DNA from 2 places in the Stenotrophomonas sp. KH_029 genome. Region 2 is predicted to be linked to the other one. Evidence: predicted binding sites of a transcription regulator. Region 2 holds the regulator's gene; the other holds the start of a gene.
The links. Region 2 encodes FliA, which starts transcription of late flagellar genes. Its sites were predicted from a motif close to TAAAGTTTNNCNNNCNNNGGCCGATAA; they were not measured.
Positions count from the first base shown of each region.

Region 1: the regulator FliA is predicted to act here: its motif matches at 7,260-7,286, upstream of AC3ITM_RS16595 (methyl-accepting chemotaxis protein).

Region 1 is NZ_CM174498.1:3,707,557-3,718,200, reverse strand. Features, by position in the region: gene AC3ITM_RS16630 (TetR/AcrR family transcriptional regulator) at 1-349, shown strand, start outside; gene AC3ITM_RS16625 (DNA-3-methyladenine glycosylase) at 745-1,389, opposite strand; gene AC3ITM_RS16620 (hypothetical protein) at 1,557-1,832, opposite strand; gene AC3ITM_RS16615 (TonB-dependent receptor) at 2,014-4,215, opposite strand; gene AC3ITM_RS16610 (helix-turn-helix transcriptional regulator) at 4,337-5,203, shown strand; gene AC3ITM_RS16605 (putative quinol monooxygenase) at 5,213-5,509, opposite strand; gene AC3ITM_RS16600 (SulP family inorganic anion transporter) at 5,761-7,239, shown strand; gene AC3ITM_RS16595 (methyl-accepting chemotaxis protein) at 7,509-10,121, shown strand; gene arsB (ACR3 family arsenite efflux transporter) at 10,165-10,644, opposite strand, start outside.
Region 2 is NZ_CM174498.1:1,977,238-1,987,881, forward strand. Features, by position in the region: gene AC3ITM_RS09105 (flagellar motor protein) at 1-589, opposite strand, end outside; gene AC3ITM_RS09110 (chemotaxis protein CheA) at 700-2,511, opposite strand; gene AC3ITM_RS09115 (protein phosphatase CheZ) at 2,782-3,396, opposite strand; gene cheY (chemotaxis response regulator CheY) at 3,396-3,788, opposite strand; gene AC3ITM_RS09125 (RNA polymerase sigma factor FliA) at 3,805-4,551, opposite strand; gene AC3ITM_RS09130 (MinD/ParA family ATP-binding protein) at 4,548-5,435, opposite strand; gene flhF (flagellar biosynthesis GTPase FlhF) at 5,422-7,119, opposite strand; gene flhA (flagellar biosynthesis protein FlhA) at 7,269-9,377, opposite strand; gene flhB (flagellar biosynthesis protein FlhB) at 9,374-10,504, opposite strand.

The DNA.
Region 1 (10,644 bases), 1.7 Mb from region 2:
CTGGGCCCAGACGCTCAACCAGGATGCCGACTGGTGCACGCTTTCCATCGAACTGCAGCTGCACGCCCACCGCAGCCAGGCCTTCGCGGTGGAATACCAGAAGGTATGGGACGCGCACCGTGCGGCCCTGGGTGGGTTCATCGGGCAGTTGTTCGACGCGCTCGGGCACGCCCCGCCGGCCAGCCCGGAGGAACTGGCGGCCGGCTTCATGGCCCTGTCCCATGGCTTGGCCCTGCAGGCGGTGGCAACCCGCACCGAGACCTCCGGGCGGCTGATCATGGTGCTGCTGCGCGGCTTGATCGCCAGCGCGGCCGATGCACGGGGCGGTGCTGGCCGCGCCGATCGCTAGCCGATTTCATCGGCGACCTGGCCCCGGGGTGACGGTTTCGCCACCGACGCCAGCGTCCATGACCAGCGCGAGGTTCACCAGGGGACGGCGGCCATCGCCGGCTGGATGGCGTGGGCACGCGTTGCTTACCAGCACCGGGCCGAACCGTTGCAGCTGGCGCTGCATGACGGACGCCATGTCGTGACCTGACCGGTCAGCGGCAGCCTCCCCGGCAGCGCGGTGGTGTTGAAGCATGCTTTCGTGCTGCCCGAAGGCCGCTTCGCCGCGGTGGAGATCGCCTGACGCAGCCGGCCCGCATCGGCCCGGCGGGGTGGTTGCGGCCGCTCCACGGCAATGTTCGCCCATGCCCGACAGGCCGTGATCGAAGGCGACCGGCACGCAGCCGAAGCGGCCGGCTAGCCGCCCACCTTGCGCCGTGGCCGCACCGACACATTCGCATCACCAGGCACATGCCAGCGCCAGGGAAACTCCTGGGCGCGGCTGATGCCGATGCGCGGGCCGATGATGGGGTCGCTGCATGGCGCGGTGCCGTCGCTGACGATGCGGATGCCGCGGTCATCGGTGACCAGGTCCGCGCCGTCCAGGGCGCCGGTGATGCCCATCGCCTGCGACAGCCGGCCCGGCCCGCTGGCCAGCTCGCGGTCGCGGCGTATCGCCGGACGTGCGGCGCGGATCCGGTCCAGGCCGGCCAGCGGCGCCAGCGCGCGCAGCAGCACGCCCCAGCCCTGGCCGACCTCGCCGCAGACCGCGTTGGCGCCCCAGTGCATGCCATAGGTGAAGTAGACATACAGGTGGCCGGCCTCACCGAACATGGTGGCGGTGCGCGCGGTCATGCCCTTGAACGAATGCGCGGCCGGGTCCTGGTCGCCGGCATAGGCTTCCACTTCCACGATACGCCCGGCGCGGCCATCGTCGCGGACCAGGATCTTGTTCAATAGGGCCGGTGCCACCACGGTGGGATGGCGCTGGTAGAAATCGCGCGGCAATGTAGTCCACGCGGCAATCGGAATCGTGGGCGGCGGTTGGTCCGGGCGTGGCACGGTGCATCTCCTGGCGATGCCCGCAGCATGCACTCCATGGCGTGGGCGGGGCATCAACATTGCCGCCGGGACGCTGGCCAGCACCCAGTGTGAGAGGGTGAGGCAGCACGCGCCACGTCGACGACAAGGGGGCGTCGAGCGCGACGCGTGCGCCTCATGGAGGCGTTTCAGCCATCGCAGACCAGGTCGGCTTCGGTCTCCCACAGGCCGTCCGGACGCTGCCGCGCCACCGGCTCGAACTGCCATTGGCATTCCCGGTCCACGTCGTAGCCTGCGTTGCGGGCGAACTGAACGGCCTGGGTGATGGCAAGGCTGCGGGACGTGGAAGGATAGGCATGCACGCCCATCCCGATGAAGTGCGCCGGTGCGGCGAGGGCTGCAGGCGTACCCAGGACCAGGCACATGGAGGTGAGTGGCAGCAGCAGGCGGGTGTGCAAGCGCATGTCGGTTCTCCCATCAGTGGTGTCGGGTTGACACTTGCGCAGGCTGCGCCTGCGTCGCAGGCGCGCCTATGCAACTATTCCGAAAATGGCCGGTGGCTGCCGGGTGCTGTCGTGATCTGTGATGCCTGGCGCCATGCCGACAGCACTGCGACAGTCATTGCGCATGGTCCCGGCAGGGCCGTCAGAACCGATATCCCAGCTCGGCGCCGATGATCCGCGGGCGATCGACCGGGCCGTAGTAGTTGCCGTCGCGGCCGAAGGCCAGGTTGTCGAAGATCAGGCCGTTGATGCGGCGCTTGTCGGTGAGGTTGTCGACGAAGACGCGGGTGGTCCATGGGCCCTGTTCGTAGCCCAGCTGCACGCCGATGATGGCCACCGCCGGCTGGAACGCGCGGTTGCGCTCGTCCAGCGCCATGCGCCCGTTGAACGCCGATTCCACCCGCGCGAACAGGCCCGAGCGGTGCTGGTAGCGCGCGGCCAGGTAGCCGGTGTACTGCGGGGTGAGCTTGACCCGGTTGCCGGCCAGGCTTTCGTTTTCGCCTACCTGCAGGCGGCGGTAGCGCGCGTCTACATAGCCGGCGTTGGCGGTCAGGGTCAGCCCCGGCAGTACCTGCAGCACGCCTTCGATCTCGGCGCCACGCGAACGGATCGCGGCATCGGAGCCGACGTAATCCGACGAGATCGGGCGGCCGTTGGCATCGGTGGCCAGCTGGATCTCCTGCCAGTTGTCCGAGTCGATCTGGAACACCGCCGCGCCGACATGGCCGCGGCCGTCGAGCACGTTGAGCTTGAAGCCGGCTTCATGGCTCCACATCATTTCCGATTCGTAGCGCAGCACTTTGTCGTTGACCACATCGCTCTGCGCGGCGGCCAGGTTGAAGCCGCCGGGGATGTAGCCCTTGGCCGAGGCGGCATAGAAGGAGAGCGTGTCCGAGGCGTCGTAGCGCAGCGATACGCGCGGCAGGGTGGCGTTGAAGGTGTGCGACAGCCCGGCATCGCGGTAGAACACCAGCCCGCCGGGGCCGAGGTCGAGCTGGCCGGCGCTCTGCCGGGTCGCGCGTCTGGCCTGCTCGTATCGCAGGCCGAGGCTGGCGGTCAGTTTCGGCAGCGCCGGCAGGGTGTAGCTGAGCGTGCCGAACGCACTGTAATCCCGGCCCTGCGAGCCCTGCCGCGGGGCCAGCACATAGCTTTCCAGCGCACGCGGCGGCGGGCCGACCAGGGTGCCCAGCACCGATTGCTTGTCCACGCGGTAGGTGGATACCCCGCCGATCCAGGTCAGCGGCTGGTCGTTGGGCGAGGTGAAGCGCAGCTCGCCGTTCCAGTTGCGCTGGGTGTCGTGGATGCGCCCGGCCAGGGCCGGGCTGGCGGTCATGTCGAAGTCGTAACCGGCCGACGTATCGGCCTGCTCGCGGTAGGACAGCGCCGCGTCCAGGGTACCGGCGGCAAGCTGCCATTGCGCGCTGGCGCCGGCGACGTTCTCGGTCTTGCTGGTGCGCTTGGGCGCATCGTTGATATAGGTGAAGTCGCCGGTCTGGCGGCCGTCGTTGTAGCGCGCACCATAGCTGCGGTTGTACCGGCCCACGTCCAGCGGCAGGTACTCGTACTCGAACATGCCCGGCGCGCGCGTGCCCAGGTGGTAGGCCAGGGCGTTGATGCTGAGCGTGTCGGTCGGCTCCCAGCGCAGCTTGCCCTGCAGGTAGGCCTGGCGGACCTTGCCGTTGACCCCGCCATACGGGGTCAGGTTCTTCAGGTGGGCGTCCTCGTCGGAGGCCATGAAGGCCAGCGAGCCGAACAGGCGGTCGCCCTTGCCCAGTGCGCCACCGAGAAACCCATCCAGGCTGCCGCCATGGCCATTGCCGAAGGTGGTGGCACGCAGGTTGAGCTCGCCTTCGGTGCTGGCCGACGGTGCGCGGGTGCGCACCAGCACCAGGCCCGATTCGCTGTTGGCGCCGTACAGGGTACCCTGCGGCCCGCGCAGGATTTCCACCGATTCGACCTGGTTGAGCACCGCGTTGCTGAGTTCGCGGAACGGGATGCCGTCGATGTAGACCGAAGCGCGGTTGACCAGGAACGGGTTGGATTCGATGCCGCGGATGGAAATGAACATGTCGCTGAGCTGGCCCATCACGTTGAACTTGACGTTCGGAGCCAGCTTGTCCAGGTCGCGGAACGCGGTGACGTTGGCGTCCTTGAGGGCCTGGCGGTCGAGCACGGTGACCGAGATGTCGCTGCGCAGGTAGGGCGTATCGCGCTTGCTGCCGGTGACCACGATACCGTCCAGATCGGTGGCCTTGGCGGGCGGCGTGGATTGGGCGCGGGCGGGCGCGCTGGGCAGCAACTGAAGCGCGGCGAGCACGGCGCCGGCAAGTACAGCGTGTTTCACGAGGAGCCTCGGGGGGTGGTGGCGCGCACCACGTTGATGGGGGAATTCTCGAATGTTAGTGTGTAACATTGCGGTGCCGCTGCTCCATTTCCGGCGTGGCTGCTCCAGAACTGGACACGTGATGACCCGCTCCCTTGCCCCGCGACCTTCCGTAGTGGCCGAACGGCTGGCCGCTGAAGCGGGCCGTCCGCTGGAGGCCTGCGTCGGCAACGCTGACGGCTCGGTGTTGATGCTCCGCCACACGTTCGCCGCAGCGCAGGGCATGCTGGCTGAGGGCAGCGCGCTGCGCATCGGGCTGCTCACCGCGGGCGGCGGCGCGCTGTATCAACACACGGCGCTTGGGCGTATCGCGCAGCCCTGGCGGGCAGGCACGTTCAATCTCGTATTGCCGGACTGCCCCGGCGAGTTCCGCAGCCCACCCTTGGCGCTGCTGGGCCTGGTGATCGATGCGCGCCATCTGCAGGCGCACGGCCTGCGCATGGAGCAGTTGCACCCCGCGGCATCGGCGCTCCAGGCCGACCCGGTGATTGCCTCGGTGATGGGGGCGCTGTGGCACTGCGCCGAGGCCTATGCCGGGTCCGCCGCGTTCTTCGAGCACGGTGTCGATCTGGTGCTGAAGCGTTTGGCCGGGCTGCCCGCAGCTGCGCCGGCCCCGGGGCGCGCGTTGTCGCCGGGGCAGCTCAAGCGGGTGCAGGATCTGATCGAAGTCCATCTCGGCCAAGACCTGGGCGTTACCCGCATGGCGCAGGAAGTCGGGCAGGAGGCCAGTGGATTCAGCCGCCGGTTCCGGATCGCGACCGGCATGACGCCTTTCGCGTATCTCACCTGGCGCAGGATGGAGGCGGCCAAGCCGATGCTGCTGGCAGGCCGCAGCGTGACCGAGGTCGCCTTGGCGATGGGCTATGCCAACCCCGGCAAGTTCGCCGCGGCGTTCCGGCGGGTGACCGGGCAGGCGCCGTCGCACTGGGCAAACAGCGCGATCGGCTGATCAATGCCGTCAGGTTCCGCTGCCCGGACCCCCCACCGGCTCGGTCTCGAACCGCTCGCCGAATCCCGTGATCATCGGCCGCGCCTTCACGATCGCGGCCTGGACGGACGGCAGTGCCAGCGAGGCACGGTGCAGTTCCTGGCTGTCCCAGACCTCGGTGATCCAGATCGCGTCCGGGGCCGTGGGATCGCGCGCCACCACGTAGCTGTGGCAGCCGGGCATCGCGACGGTGCCCTCGAGCAGGATCGCGATGACTGCATCGCGCTGGCCGGGCGCGGTCAACATCTTGCCGATCAAACCGTACATGAAGGCACCTGAAAGGAGGACAGGCACGCATCGTGGGCGCCGCCACGTGAAGGGTCAACCACCCAGCCGGTTTGAGGCCGCCCGGTGACTGCGCTATCCTGCGCGCCGCTTCCGCTGCCCCGGCAGGACCCTTGTGATGACGCCACCCTGATACCGCGTTGACGACGCGCCGGCCGTTGCGCTGGCTCAGGGAGTGCCTTGTCCTCATCACACAACGTGCCGTGCGCATCGCCGGTGCGTGGAGTCTGTCCATGTCTGTTTCCTACCCGCTGCGCCAGCAATGGCTCGGCAATATCCGCGGCGACCTGTTGTCCGGCGCGGTGGTCGCGCTGGCACTGATCCCCGAGGCGATCGCGTTCTCGATCATCGCCGGGGTCGACCCCAAGGTGGGGCTGTACGCCTCGTTCTGCATCGCGGTGGTGACCGCCATTGCCGGTGGCCGGCCGGGCATGATCTCGGCGGCGACCGGGGCGATGGCGCTGGTGATGGTCGACCTGGTCCGCGACCACGGCCTGCAGTACCTGCTGGCGGCCACCCTGCTGGCCGGGTTGCTGCAGCTGCTGGCCGGCGCGCTGAAGCTGGGCGTGCTGATGCGCTTTGTGTCGCGCTCGGTGATCACCGGCTTCGTCAATGCGCTGGCGATCCTGATCTTCCTGGCGCAGATGCCCGAGCTGATCGGGCGTTCGTGGCAGGTGTGGGCGGTGTGCGCGGCCGGGCTGGCGATCATCTACCTGCTGCCGCGGCTGACCCGCGCGGTGCCGGCCCCGCTGGTGGCGATCGTAGTGCTCACCGCGCTGTCGATCGGGCTGCACTGGGACATCCGCACCGTGGGCGACATGGGCGCGTTGCCCGACAGCCTGCCGGTGTTCCTGTTCCCCGACGTGCCGCTCAGCTGGGACACCCTGCGGCTGCTGTTGCCGGTGTCGGCCACGCTGGCGGTGGTGGGCCTGCTGGAGTCGATGATGACCGCGCAGATCGTCGAGGACATGACCGACACCCCCAGCCAGCGCAACCGCGAATGCGCCGGCCAGGGCCTGGCCAACATCACCGCCGGGCTGTTCGGTGGCATGGCCGGCTGCGCGATGATCGGGCAGTCGGTGATCAATGTGTCTTCCGGCGGGCGCGGCCGGTTGTCGTGCCTGGTGGCCGGGGTGCTGCTGTTGCTGCTGGTGGTGTACGGCGCCGATTGGGTGCGGCAGATTCCGATGGCGGCGCTGGTGGCGGTGATGATCATGGTCAGCATCGGCACCTTCCACTGGCGTTCGTTCGCCGAGCTGCGCCAGCATCCGAAGAGTTCTTCGCTGGTGATGGTGGCCACCGTGGTGGTGACCGTGGCCACCCACGACCTGGCCAAGGGCGTGCTGACCGGGGTGCTGCTGTCGGCGCTGTTCTTCGCGCGCAAGGTCGGGCAACTGCTCGATGTGCGGGCCATGACCGACGATACGGGCACGCTGACCTATGCGGTGACCGGCCAGGTGTTCTTCGCCTCGGCCGGCCAGTTCGCGGCCAGCATCGATCTGCAGCACGCGCCGGCGCAGGTGGTGATCGACGTGTCAGATGCGCATTTCTGGGATCTCAGTGCCGTGGCGGCGCTGGACCAGGTGGTGCTGAAACTGCGCGCGCACGGCGCGCAGGTAACGGTGCGCGGGCTCAATGCGGCCAGCCGGACCCTGGTCGAACGGCTGGGCCGCCACCACCGCGATGACGCGCCCGCCCGCCACGGACACTGAACCTGGTCAGGAAGTGCGGCTCAACATTGGCGCGGCAGGGCCGTTATCCAGCTTGATGCCCCGACGCGTGTCGGCGGGGCCACGGCGGGTCCGGGCGTGTCTTCCGGCTGCCGTCGGGCGCGGTCGTCGCGTTGTGTCCAAGCTGCACCGTTTCCTGCCGGGCCGGCCGTGAGTTGCACCGCGCCGACCGGCACCGCAATGGACTGCGTGTTGCCGTAGTGGCGCCCGATGGCGTCGCCTGACCTGTACCTCTTCCAGGAACCGCCCCCATGCCCGCGTCCCGCCCGACTGCTTCCCCGCGCCTCGGCAGCATTGCCAACCGGCTGATGCTGGGGACCGCGCTGATTGCCATGCTCTGCTTCGGCATCACCGCCGCCATCAGCTACCGCGAAGCCAGCCAGGCGTTGGTGGAGTCATCGCGGCGCACGATGCAAAGCCAGGCCGAGGCCGAGGCGCGCCGGGTCGGCGCCGACCTGTCGGCGGCGTTTGCCGCCAGCCGGGCCCTGGCCGACAGCCTGGTGGTGCAGCGTGCCGCCGGCACCCTGTCGCGCGCCACCGTTGCCCAGGTGCTGCAGCAGCAGCTGCAGTCGCATCCGGAATGGGTGGGTTTCGGCACGCTGTGGGAACCGCAGGCCTTCGACGGCAAGGACAGCGCCTTCGTCGATGCCCCGGCGCACGATGCCAGCGGCCGCTTCATGAGCTACTGGTCGTGGCAGGACGGCAGCCCGGTACAGGACGCGCTCAAGGGCTATGAAGTGCCCGGCGACGGCGACTGGTACCTGCGTCCGCGCGCACTCAAGCGGCCGACCGTGGCCGAGCCCTACCGCTACGAGATCGCCGGCAAGCCGGTGCTGATGACTACGCTGTCCACCCCGGTGCTGGACAACGGTAGCTTCCTTGGCGCGGTCACCGTGGATGTCGCGTTGGCCGCGCTGCAGCAGCGCCTGGCCGAACTGCGCCCGATGGGCGAGGGCCACGTGGAGCTGATTTCGCCCGGCGGCATCGTGCTGGCCGCCGAGAACGCCAGCGAAATCGGCAAGCGCCGCGACGATGCGGCCACCGGCGCGCTGCTGGCGGCGGTGGCGGCCGACAAGCCGTTCGACGCATTCACCGCCGATGCCGCCGGCAACGTGAAGGCCTACGTGCCGCTGCGCATCGGCGGCAGCCAGGAGCGGTTCGCGCTGGGCGTGATCGTGCCGCACGAGCTGATCACCGCGCAGGCGCGTGCGCTGCTGTGGATCATCCTGGCCGTCGGCCTGGGCGCGGCCCTGGTGCTCAGTGGCAGCGTGTATGTGCTGCTGCGCCGGCAGGCGATCCGGCCGCTGGCCGACGCGGTGCGGTTGTCGGCCGAGATCGCCGAAGGCCGCCTGGATACGCCGCTGCCGGCCTCGCGCAATGACGAGGTCGGGCGCCTGCTGGATGCGATGCAGCGCATGCGCAGCCAGCTGCAGGCCGTGTTGGCCGCCCAGGCCGGCATGGCCCAGCGCCACGCTGCCGGCGAGCTGGGTTACCGCATGGACGCGCAGGCCTTCCCAGGCGCGTATGGACGCATGGTGGAAGACACCAACGGGTTGGTCGGCGCCAATATCGCGGTGACCTACCGGCTGGTCGAAGTGATGCAGCGGTATGCGGTGGGCGACCTGTCTCAGGATATGGACCGCCTGCCCGGCGAGCAGGCGCGTTTCACCGAAGCGATGGACACCACCAAGGCCAACCTGGGCGCGATCAACACCCAGATCCGCGAGCTGGCCGGCGCGGCGGCGCTGGGCGATTTTAGCCAGCGCGGCGACATGGTGCGCTTCGACCACGATTTCCGCGCCATGGTCGGCAACCTCAACACCATGATGCAGGTCAGCGACGACAACCTGCAGCAGATTTCCGCGCTGCTGCGCGCGATCGCCGCCGGCGATCTGACCGCACGCATGCACGGCGACTTCCATGGCGTGTTTGCCCGCATGCGCGACGATGCCGACACTACCGTGACCCAGCTGACCGACATCGTCGGGCGCATCCAGCAGGCCACCGCCAGCATCAACCTGGCGGCCGGCGAGATCGCCTCGGGCAACAGCGACCTGTCGCGGCGTACCGAACAGCAGGCCGCCAGCCTGGAGGAAACCGCCGCCTCGATGGAGGAGTTGACCTCCACCGTGCGCCAGAACGCCGACCACGCGGTGCAGGCCAACCAGCTGGCCGCCGGTGCCGCCGAGGTGGCCGCGCAGGGCGGCCAGGTGGTCGGCCAGGTGGTCAGCACCATGGCCGGGATCGAAGCCTCGTCCAAGCGCATCGCTGAAATCATCACGGTGATCGACGGCATCGCTTTCCAGACCAATATCCTGGCGCTGAACGCGGCGGTGGAAGCGGCCCGTGCCGGCGAACAGGGCCGCGGTTTTGCCGTGGTGGCCTCGGAAGTGCGCGCGCTGGCGCAGCGCTCGGCGGCGGCGGCCAAGGAGATCAAGACGCTGATCGACGATTCGGTCGGCCAGGTCGGCCAGGGCTCGGCGCTGGTACGGTCGGCCGGGCAGACCATGCAGGAAATCGTCACTGGCGTGCGCCGGGTCAACGACATCATGGCCGAGATCTCGGCCGCGTCGAAGGAACAGTCGGCCGGCATCGAACAGGTCAACCAGACCATCACCCAGATGGACGAAACCACCCAGCAGAACGCCGCGCTGGTGGAGGAAGCCACCGCCGCGGCGCGGGCGATGGAAGAACAGGCGCAGCACCTGGGCACTGCCGTGGCGATCTTCCGCACCGATGCCGGTACGCCGCAGGCCGCTGCATTGCGCGCGCCTGGCACGGTATCGGCCCGGCCTGCCCCGGCCGCGCCGCGCAATGCGCCCCGCCAAGTGGCCGTGGCCGGTGGCGACTGGCGGGCATTCTGATCAACCCGGTGCCGGCACGCTGCGGCACCCGGCCCCGCGCACGCTACTGCCCGGGGCCGCCTGGAGGTGCGCCGTTGAAGCCGCGCCGGCCCAGCCACAGCGCCAGGTGTACCAGCAGGATCAGCACCGGCACTTCGACCAGCGGGCCGATCACGGCGGCGAAGGCCACCGGCGAGGCCAGGCCGAAGGCGGCGATGGCCACCGCGATCGCCAGTTCGAAATTGTTGCCGGCGGCGGTGAATGCCACCGCCGTGGTGCGCGGGTAGTCGCGTGAAATCCACTTGCCCATGAAGAAACTGATCAGGAACTGCAGCAGGAAGTACAGCGTCAGCGGAACGGCGATGCGCAGCGCATCCAGCGGCAGGCGCAGCACGTCGGCACCCTTGAGGCTGAACATCGCCACGATGGTGAACAGCAGCGCGGCCAGGGTGATCGGGCCGATCGCGGGCAGGAAGCGGGTTTCATACCAGGCCGCGCCGCGCAGGCGCAGCAGCAGCCGGCGGCCGAGATAGGCGGCCACGAA
Region 2 (10,644 bases):
TGGCCGAGGCGATGCCGTAGATGGTGGCGGTGAACGCCGCGGCGATGCCGTGGCCGAGCTTGCTGGGGTCGGCCAGGTTCTTCATCACCGCGATCAGGCCCAGTACCGCGCCGATGATGCCCAGCGTCGGCGCATAGATGCCCATGCCCTCAAATACCTTGGACGCGGCCAGGTCCTGGTGTTCCTGGCTGCTCAATTCGATTTCCATCATGTGCCGGATGGTTTCCGGCTCGACGCCGTCGACCAGCAGCTGCAGGCCCTTGCGCAGGAACGGGTCGTCCTGCGCCTCGACCTGCGCCTCCAGGCCCAGCAGGCCCTGGCGGCGGGCGATGTTGCTCCAGTCCACGATCTGGCGGATCAGCGCGTGGCGGTCGCTGCTGGGCGGCAGGATCACCCAGCGCACGATCCTGAAGGCGTGCTTGAACACCGCCGGGGAGGTGTGCAGCAGGATCGAGGCGATGGTGCCGACGATGACGATCACGAAGGCGGCCGGCGACCACAGCGACGCCAGACCGGCTCCCTTGAGGATGCTGCCGCCGACCAGCGAGGCCAGGGCGAGGAAAAGTCCAATGAGGCTGAGTCTGTCCATGGGTCCGTTATCGGCTTGCGTGAAGGGGACTTGAGACGCCGACCGGGAGCGGTGTTGCGGCGGTCACACTTTTGGGGCGATTTGAGGCCGCCGGGAACACCCGGCCCGCCTCACCGAAGACCATCCACGTCCAGGATCAGCGACATCCGGCCGTCGCCGATCAGGGTGGCCCCGGCGTAGCCGCGCAGCCCACGCAGGGCCTTGGGCAGCGGCTTGATCACCACTTCCTCGCGGCCGCGCACCTGGTCCACCACCAGCCCGAAGCGGGCTTCGCCGGCCTGCAGCACCACGATGGTCAGCAGCGGGGAGGCGGCCGGTTCCACTGCCAGCCAGTGGCGCAGGTCCACCAGCGGCAGGGTGTGCGATTTGCGGTCGAGCACGGCGCGGCCGTCGAACCAGCCCAGCGAGGTGTTGGGCGCGTGCAGCACTTCCATCACCCGGGCCAGCGGCAGCGCGTAGACGTCCTCGCCGGCCTGCACCAGCAGGGTGGGCAGGATCGCCAGGGTCAGCGGCACGCGGATCAGGAAACGGCTGCCGCGGCCCAGTTCGGACTGGATCTGGATCTGGCCGCTGAGTTCGCGGATGCGCGACTGCACCACGTCCATGCCCACGCCGCGGCCGGAGATGTCGGTGACTTCCTGCTTGGTGGAAAAACCGGGCAGGAACACCAGGTGCAGGCATTCCTCGCTGCTCAGGCGGGCGGCCGCCTCGGGGTCGATCAAACCCTTTTCGCGGGCCTTCTGCCGCAGCCGCTCGGGGTCGATGCCGGCGCCGTCGTCCTGCACTTCGATGCTGACGTAGTCGCCTTCCTGTTGCGCCGACAGGCGCACGTGGCCGCTGCGCGGCTTGCCCTGGGCTTCGCGCAGTTCCGGGGTTTCCACGCCGTGGTCGATCGCGTTGCGCACCAGGTGCACCAGCGGATCGGCCAGGGCCTCGACCAGGTTGCGGTCCAGCTCGGTTTCCGCGCCGACCAGCTCCAGCTCCACTTCCTTCTTCAGGTTGCGGGCAACATCACGGGCGACCTTGGGGAAGCGCGAGAACACCTTGCCGACCGGCTGCATGCGGGTGCGCATCACCGCCGACTGCAGGCGCGCGGTGGCGATGTCCAGGGTGGACACGGCGCGGTCGAGTTCCTCATCGTGCAGGCGCGCGCGCAGGGTCTTGAGCCGGTTGCGCGACAGCACCAGCTCGCCGATCAGGTTGACGATCGCGTCCAGCCGCTTGGTGTCCACGCGCACGGTGTGTTCGGCTTCGGCCATCGGTTTGTTGGCGGCCGGCCTGGGCGCTGCGGCCGGTGCCGGCGCGCGCGGCGCGGCAGGCGTGGCCGCCGGCGCCGCCTTGGCGCCGGGCACGGCGCCGCCATGCAGCTGGTCGAGCAGGGCTTCAAATTCGTCTTCGCCGATCAGGCCGTCATCGGCCTTCTTCGTCGGCGCCACCGCGCTGGGCGCCGCGCCGCCATGCAACTGGTCGAGCAGGTTCTCGAACTCGTCATCGGTGATCAGCTCACCGCTGGCCGCAGCGGCTACCGGCGCCGGCGTGGCCGGGCCGTTGACGTCGAACTGGGCGATCAGCTCCGGCGGGGCAAACCCCGGTTCGGTGCCGGCCGAGACCGCATCGAGCATGGACTGCAGGTAGTCCAGCGACTGCTGGGCGGCATCGAAGTGATGCGCCTGCAGGGTGGCCTTGCCCGAACGGGCCATGCCCAGGGTTTCCTCGGCGGCATGGCACAGCTCGACCATGGCCTGGATGCCGAGGAAGCCGGCGCCGCCCTTGAGCGTGTGGAAGCCGCGGAACACCGCGTTGAGCTGGTCGCTGTCCTGGGGCGACTGCTCCAGCGACACCAGCTGTTCGCCGAGCCGGTCCAGGATTTCCTGGGCCTCGAGGATGAAGTCGGCGGCAATATCGTCTGGAACAGCGCTCATAGGAGGGCTCCATGAGCATTGAAATGAGGTGCGCCGGGCGCCTGTGGCGGTGTGGCAAGGTGCGTGGCGCCGGCTTGGGTGGGCCCCAAGCCAAGCCGCGCGCCGTAGTCCACAGCGCCACAGGCACCCGGCCCTTCGGGAAGGCCCCTGACGCGGGCCGATACTGTGTTGAACGCCTTGCCCAGGCGGCCTGCCTGCGCTGCGGCGTCCGCCTTGTCTCGACCCGCGTCAGCGGCCTTCGCACTCATTTGAATGTTCATGGATCCCTCCTCAAAGCCCCAAATCGGAGAGCAGGTCGTCGGCGTCGACCTGTGACACCTGGTGGCGGTCCAGGCCGGACACGGCCGGGCCGGCCAGGCCGTTGTCTCGCTTGCTGGCGGCGTCGTCCTGCGGCGGCAGGCCGAGCGCGCTGAAACCTTCATGCACGCGGCGCACGATGCCGACCACGCGGCGGATGATCTGCCCGGTCAGGTCCTGGTAGCTCTGGGTCAGCGCGATTTCGGTGAGGTTGTGGCGGATCTGGTCCAGCTGCTGGCCCTGGTCGGCGGTCAGGCCGTTGGCACGCAGCTGTTCGGTCAGCGCCCGGCATTCCTCGGCCAGGTCCAGGGTGCGGTGGGTGGCCTGTTCGGTCATCGCCACCACGTGATCCAGGCGCGCGCAGGCATCGTCCAGTTCGCCGGCTTCGCTGGGCAGGCTGGGCAGCTCGCCCAGCGCCTGGCCCAGCTCGCGTGCGAGCCGGTTCAGCCCGGCCATCATCGGCTGGGTGCGCAGGGCGGCCAGTGCGTCGATTTCCCGGCGCCAGCCGGCTTCGTCGCCACTTTCCAGCGCGGCCAGGGCATCCTGCAGGCGCTGCACCAGCGCCGATTTTTCGCTGAGGGTTTCCATCAGGCGCTCGCTGCCAGGCGTTCGAAGATCTTGCCGAGCTTCTCTTCCAGGGTCTGGGCGGTGAACGGCTTGATGATGTAGCCATTGACCCCGCACTGGGCCGCTTCGATGATCTGCTCGCGCTTGGCTTCGGCGGTGACCATCAGTACCGGCAGGGTCTTGAGCTTGGCATCGGCGCGGATCGCCTTGAGCAGGTCGATGCCGGTCATCACCGGCATGTTCCAGTCGGTGACCACGAAATCGAACGACTGGCTCTGCAACAGAGACAGCGCGGCATGCCCGTCCTCGGCTTCGGCCGTATTGGTGAAGCCCAGATCGCCCAGCAGGTTCTTGACGATACGACGCATGGTCGAGAAATCGTCGACGATCAGGATACGCATGTTCTTGTTCAAAGCACTTTCCTCGGTATCAGTGGTTCTCAAGGCCGGCGTCAGCCGCCTCGAAGATCTTCAATCGGCCGCGCAGGCGCAGTACGGCCTGGCCATGGATCTGGCACACACGCGATTCGCTGACGCCCAGCACGGCGCCGATCTCTTTCAGGTTCAGTTCCTGCTCGTAGTACAGCGACAGCACCAGCTGTTCGCGTTCGGGCAGCAGGCCGATCGCATTGCCCAGTTCGCGGCCGAACTCGCCGCGTTCCAGTACCTGCTGCGGGGTCGGCCCGCCCTGGGCGACGGTGTCCAGCTCGCCCTGGTCTTCGATCCGCGATTCCAGGCTCAGCACCTGGCCGCGCGCGGCGTCTTCCATCAGGCGCAGGTAGTCGGGCAGCGGCATCTCCATCGCGGCGGCAACCTCGGTGGCGCTGGCGGCGCGGCCGGTGGTCTGTTCCAGGCGGCGGATGGTGGAGGCCGCATCGCGGGCGCGGCGGTGCACCGAGCGCGGTACCCAGTCGCCGCGGCGGATCTCGTCGATCATCGAGCCGCGGATGCGGATCGAGGCGTAGGTCTCGAACGAGGCGCCCTGGTCGGCATCGTAGCTGCGCGAGGCCTCGATCAGGCCCATCATGCCGGCCTGGATGAGGTCATCCACCTCCACGCTGGCGGGCAGGCGTGCGGCCAGGTGGTGGGCGATGCGCCGGACCAGGTCCGAGTGCTGGGCAATGCACTCGTTGGCGGCGGTGCGCTGGACTTCTTTGTATTGTGCGGCGCCTTTCATGCGGCCACCCCGCGTTGCTTGAGGATGCGTTCCAGGAAGAATTCGACCCCGCCACGCGGTTCGGTGGGGGCCTGCCAGCGCGCGGTGCGGCGGGCGATCTCGGTGATCGCCTGCGCGGCCGGGCTGGACGGGTAGGCCTTGACCACCGGCTGCTGGCGCTGCACCGACAGGCGCAGCCAGTCGTCCTGCGGTACGCAGCCCAGGTAGTTCAGCGAGACATCGGCCAGGAACTTGTCGCAGACCCGGGTCAGCTTTTCGTACAGCACCCGGCCCTCGTTGGGGTCGCGCACCATGTTGGCCACCACCTGGATGCGGTCCACGCCGCGTTCGCGCGAGAGCACCTTGATCAGCGCGTAGGCGTCGGTGATCGAGGCCGGCTCGTCGCAGACCACCACCACGGTATCCTGCGCGGCCTGGCAGAAGGTCAGCACGCCGTCGGTGATGCCTGCGGCGGTGTCCACCACCATGAAGTCCAGCTCGCGCTCCAGTTCGGAGAACACATTGACCAGGCCGACATGTTCGGCCGGCTGCAGTTCGGCCATGTGGCGGCGGCCGGACGCGGCCGGTACCACCAGCACGCCGCCGGGGCCTTCCAGGATCACCTCGTCCAGCGAACAGCGCCCGGCGACCAGGTCGGCCAGGGTCAGCTTGGGCTGCAGGCCCAGGATCACATCGATGTTGGCCAGGCCCAGGTCGGCGTCCAGCAACAGCGTGCGCTTGCCCATGTCGGCCAGGGCCACGGCCAGGTTGGCCGACACGTTGGTCTTGCCCACGCCGCCCTTGCCGCCGGTCACGGCGATGGTGCGCACAGGCCCCAGCGGCTGGCTGCGGGTGGCCGACAGCGGGAAGGTCTTGGTCAGCTTGGCATACTCACGCGACGGCATGGTTGAACTCCGGGTTGCAGGGCATATCGGCCGCGCGGCGCAAATCTTCAAGGCGAAGGACTAGATTGGCCGCACTGGCCCGGTGCAGGTCTTCGGGAACGTCCTGGCCATTGGTGACCCAGGTGATCGGCAGGCGGTGGTCCACGGCCACCGACAGGGCGCTGCCGAAGCGGCCGGTTTCATCCAGCTTGCTCAGCACCACGCCCTGCGGGTTGGCCGCGCTGAAGCGGCGCACCACCTCGTCCATGTCGCCGAAACTGGTGTTGGCCGGCAGCACCAGCAGGGTGCGGATCTGTTCGGCCGCGCGCAGCCACTGCAACTGGGCGGCCAGGGCGCGGTCGCGCGGGCCCAGCCCGGCGGTGTCGATCAGCACCAGCTTGTAGTCCCGCAGGCGCTCCAGCAGCTGGTTCAGGTCACTGCCGCTGCTGGCCTCGTGCACGGCGATGCCGAGCTGGCGGCCGAAGCCGTACAGCTGCTCGCGGGCGCCGATGCGGCCGGTGTCGGTGGTGACCAGGGCCACGTCGCGGGCGGCGTGCTTTTCGGCAAAGCGCGAGGCCAGCTTGGCAATGGTGGTGGTCTTGCCGGCGCCGGTGGGGCCGACCAGGGCGATCACGCCGCCGGCCTCGAGCGGATCGACCGGGGCGATCGGCAGCTTCTTGGACAGCAGCCCCAGCATCAGTCCGCGGGCGCGGTGGGCTTCGGTGTCCAGCGGGATCTGCATGGCCACATCGCGGCTGATGCCGGCATCGAAGCCGTATTCGTCCATCAGGTCCAGCGCCGAGGCGCGCACCGGGCTGCCGCGGAGGCGCTCGTCGGTGAAGCGGTGCATTTCGCGTTCGATGACCTGGCGCATGCCGGCCACTTCATGGCGCAGCTGGCGCAGTTCCTCGTCATCGCGCGGCACCATCACCAGTTCCGGGGCCGGCGCCGGCTGGGTGCTGGCGGGGTCGACGGCGATGACCGCTGCGGTGCTGGCGGCCGGTTCGGCCAGCGCGACCGGTTCGGCGGGCAGGGCCGGCGCCTGGGCCGGTATCGCCACGGCGGTGATGGTCACCGGCAGCGGCGGCATCGCCACGCTGGCCGCCACCGGGGTGTACGGCAGGTCTTCGGCAAGCTCGTCCAGCGGCGGGTCGATGATGAAACGGGCGCGGTTGAGCGGGGCGGCCGGGGCGGCGGCTGCGGCCGGCTCGAGCGGATAGGTGGAGAAGATATTTTCCGGCAGCGCCACCGCGTTGGCAGCGGTGTCCAGGCCGGCGCGGGCCAGGGTGGCGCGGGCCAGGGTGGCGGCAAAACCGCTGCTGCCCGGCGGCGACACGATTTCGTTGGCGCTGTCCAGGGTGCGCCCGGTGGCGCCGACCGCGGCACGGGCCAGCGCGGCTACCGCCGAGGTGGTGGCCGCCACCGGTTCGGGCACGGCCACCGGCGCCCTGCGCCGGGTCACCGCGGCGATCACCGCATCGGCGGCATTGCGCGGGCGTGCCGGCGCCGGTGCCGGTGCGACGTCCTTGCGCGCCGCTTCCAGGGCGCGCTGCACGGCACCTTCGTCGTAGTTGGCCGCCGCCACGATTTCGACGCCTTCCTCGATCCGGCGGTTGGACAGGATCACCGCATCAGGACCGTGTTCCTTGCGCACCAGGTTCATGGCCGAGCGCATATCGGGGGCGACGAAGCGTTTGATTTTCATGCTGTGGTACCGGGACTGGGGCGGCGGAGTGGGCGAAGGGAAGCTCTGGTTGTCGGTGGTCTGCACGGTCCGGGTTTCCCTTTATTTCCTGCTGCGGTGGTATCGAATGAGGTGTCTGTTTTCTGGCGCGTTGCCGTCGGAGTTCCGGCTCAGCTGATCGTGCCGACCAGCTTCAACCGTTTGTCCTCGGGCACCTCGCTGTAGGCCAGCACCGACAGCGAGGGGACGCTGTGGCGCACCAGCCGTGCCAGCGCGGCACGTACCGGGCCGGGTACCAGCACGACCGCCGGCTCGTTCTTCGCTTCCTGCTTGCCGACACATTCGGCCAGGCTTTGATGCAGTCGCTCGGCGAGTCCGGGTTCCAGCGCGGCGCCGTTGCCCTGTGTGGACTCCTGCAAGACGCGTTCCAGTTGCGGGTTGAGGGTGAACACCGGCAATTCGGCCGACATCCCGGCGATCTCCTGCACGATGAAACGGCCCAGCGCATTGCGCACCGCGGCGGTCAGCACGGCCGGGTCCTGGCTGGCCGGGCCGTTTTCCACCAGCGATTCGACGATCTTGCGCAGCTGGCGGACCGGGATGCGTTCGATCAGCAGGTTCTGCAGCACCCGCACCACCACCGACAGCGGCAGGGTCTTGGGGGTGAGGTCCTCGACCAGCTTGGGCGCACTCTTGGCCAGGTTGGCCAGCAGCTGCTGCACTTCTTCATGGCCGAGCAGCTCGGGGGCGTGTTCGCGGATCAGGTGCGACAGGTGGGTGGCCACCACGGTGGCCGGATCGACCACGGTGTAGCCCATCGATTCGGCATGGGCGCGCTGGTGCGGCTGGATCCAGGTGGCATCCAGGCCGAAGGCGGGGTCCTTGCCGGCGATGCCTTCCAGCGCGCCCAGCGCGCTGCCCGGATCCAGCGCCAGTTCGCGGTCGGGATGGATCTCGGCGGTGGCTACCGGCACGCCATGGATCAGCAGGCGATAGGCGGTGGCCGGCAGCTCCAGGTTGTCGCGGATGTGGACCGAGGGAATCAGGAAGCCGATGTCCTGGGTGAGCTTGCGCCGCACGCCCTTGATGCGCGCCATCAACTCGCCCCCCTGGTTCTTGTCCACCAGCGGAATCAGCCGGTAGCCCACTTCCAGCCCCAGCGGGTCGACCGGGCGCAGCTCGTCCCAGGTCAGCTCGGCGGTGGGCGGCGGGGCGGCGCCGGGCAGGCCGAGCGTCTCGCCGCGGCCGATGGCCGGGGCGTCGCCGCCGCCGGTCGCGGCCAGGCTCTTCTTCCACGCCTTCCAGGCCACGAAGCCGAGGATCGCCGCCAGCGTCAAGAAGGCGACGTTGGGCATGCCCGGCACCAGGCCGACCAGGCCCAGGATCACGGCGGCGATGGTCAGCGCGCGGTACTGGCCGAATACCTGGCCCATCATGGCCTGGCCCATGTCCTGCGAGCGCGAGGCGCGGGTGACCAGCATGGCCACCGCCGAGGACACCAGCAGCGCGGGCAGCTGCGCTACCAGGCCGTCGCCGATGGACAGCAGCGTATAGGTGGCCGCCGCATCGCCGAACGGCATGCCGTGCTGGAGCACGCCCACGGCCAGCCCGCCGAGCAGGTTGATGAACAGGATCAGGATGCCGGCGATCGCATCGCCGCGGATGAACTTGCTGGCACCGTCCATCGCGCCGTAGAAGTCGGCCTCCTCGCGCACTTCCTCGCGCCGGGCCTTGGCTTCCTCACGCGTCAGCAAACCGGCATTGAGGTCGGCATCGATGGCCATCTGCTTGCCGGGCATGGCATCGAGGATGAAGCGGGCGGTCACTTCGGAGACCCGGCCGGCACCCTTGGTGATCACCACGAAGTTGATGATGGTCAGGATCGCGAATACCACGATGCCAACCGCGTAGTTGCCGCCGATCACGAACTCGCCGAACGCGGCGATCACCTTGCCGGCCGCTTCGTGGCCGTTCTGGCCGTTGAGCAGGATCACCCGGGTGGAGGCCACGTTCAGTGCCAGCCGCAGCATGGTGGTGATCAGCAGCACGATCGGGAAGATGGTGAAATCCAGCGGGCGCTTCACGTACACCACCGCCAGCAGCACCATCAGCGAGATGGCGATGTTGAAGGTGAACAGCGCATCGAGCACCGGGGCAGCCAGCGGCACCACCACCATGGCCAGCAGCGCCAGCACGATCAGCGGGGCGCCCAGGCCGTGCCGGATCATGTCCAGCGCCTTGCGGATGTTCATGCCGGTAGCGGCCGACTGGGCGCTCATGGGCGCGCTCCCCTGGCAAATTCATCCACATCGATGCTGGGCGCAGCCGGCATCGGGCCGCCGCGCCAGGTGCGCAGCTGGTAAACGTAGGACAGGACCTGGGCCACGGCCGAATACAGTCTCACGGGAATTTCCTTGCCAAGTTGACCTTCCCGATACAAGGCGCGTGCCAAAGGCGGCGCCGCGACGATGGCGACCTTGTTGCCGTCGGCCACTTCACGGATGCGCAGGGCGGTTTCATCCACGCCCAGGGCCACCACGGTGGGCGCGCCCATCCTGCCGCCCTCGTATTTCAGGGCCACCGCGTAGTGGGTGGGATTGACCACCACCACATCGGCGGTCGGCACGGCCTCCATCATCCGGCGGTTGGCCAGCTGCTGCTGCAGCTGCCGGATGCGGCCCTTCACCTCCGGGCTGCCCTCGCTTTCCTTCATCTCCCGGCGCAGCTCTTCGCGGGTCATCTTCAGCTTGCGCATCCAGTTCCAGCGCTGGTAGGGCGCATCGATGGCCGCCAGCAGCAGCATCGCCCCGCCGGTGGCCAGCAGCAGCTTCAGGGTGAAGCCCAGTCCGTGCACCATGGCCGCTTCCAGCGGCTGGTTGAGCAGGTCGCGCAGCGGCCGGACCCCGTGCCAGACCACCAGCCCGGCGGCGGTGCCGACAAAGGCGATGCGCAGCAGGGATTTGGTGAATTCGGCGATCGCCTCCGGCCCGTACAGGCGCTTCATCCCGGCCATCGGGCTCATCCGCTTGAAGTCGGGCATCATCGATTTGTTCGACCAGCGCAGCCCGCCCATCAGCACCGGTGACAGGAAGCTGGCCAGCAGGCAGATCAGCACCAGCGGCCACATCGCCCACAGCAGTTGCAGCAGCAGCTGGCCGAAATGCCCGAACAGGGCCTGCGGCTGCAGGCGCAGGCCCGGCTCGGGGCTCAGTGCCAACTGCATCCAGGCCTTGGCGTTGCTGCTGATCGCCCCCGAATAGGCCAGCAGCGCCAATACCCCGGCGCCGAACACCGCGGCGGTGGCCAACTCCCGCGAACGCGGGATGTTGCCCTGCTCGCGGGCGTCGCGCAGGCGTTTTTCGGTAGGTTGTTCGGTTTTTTCGCCGGCTTGTTCGTTCTCGGACATCAGGGACACGACGCAGGGGGATTACCCGGAGTCGTGCAAGAACCGTTCCGTGACGGGGGCGGGCCTCGACAATGCGCGCTGGCCGGCTTCACATGGCCGCGCGCGACCGGTAGTGCCGGCCGCCGGCCGGCTCCAGGCGA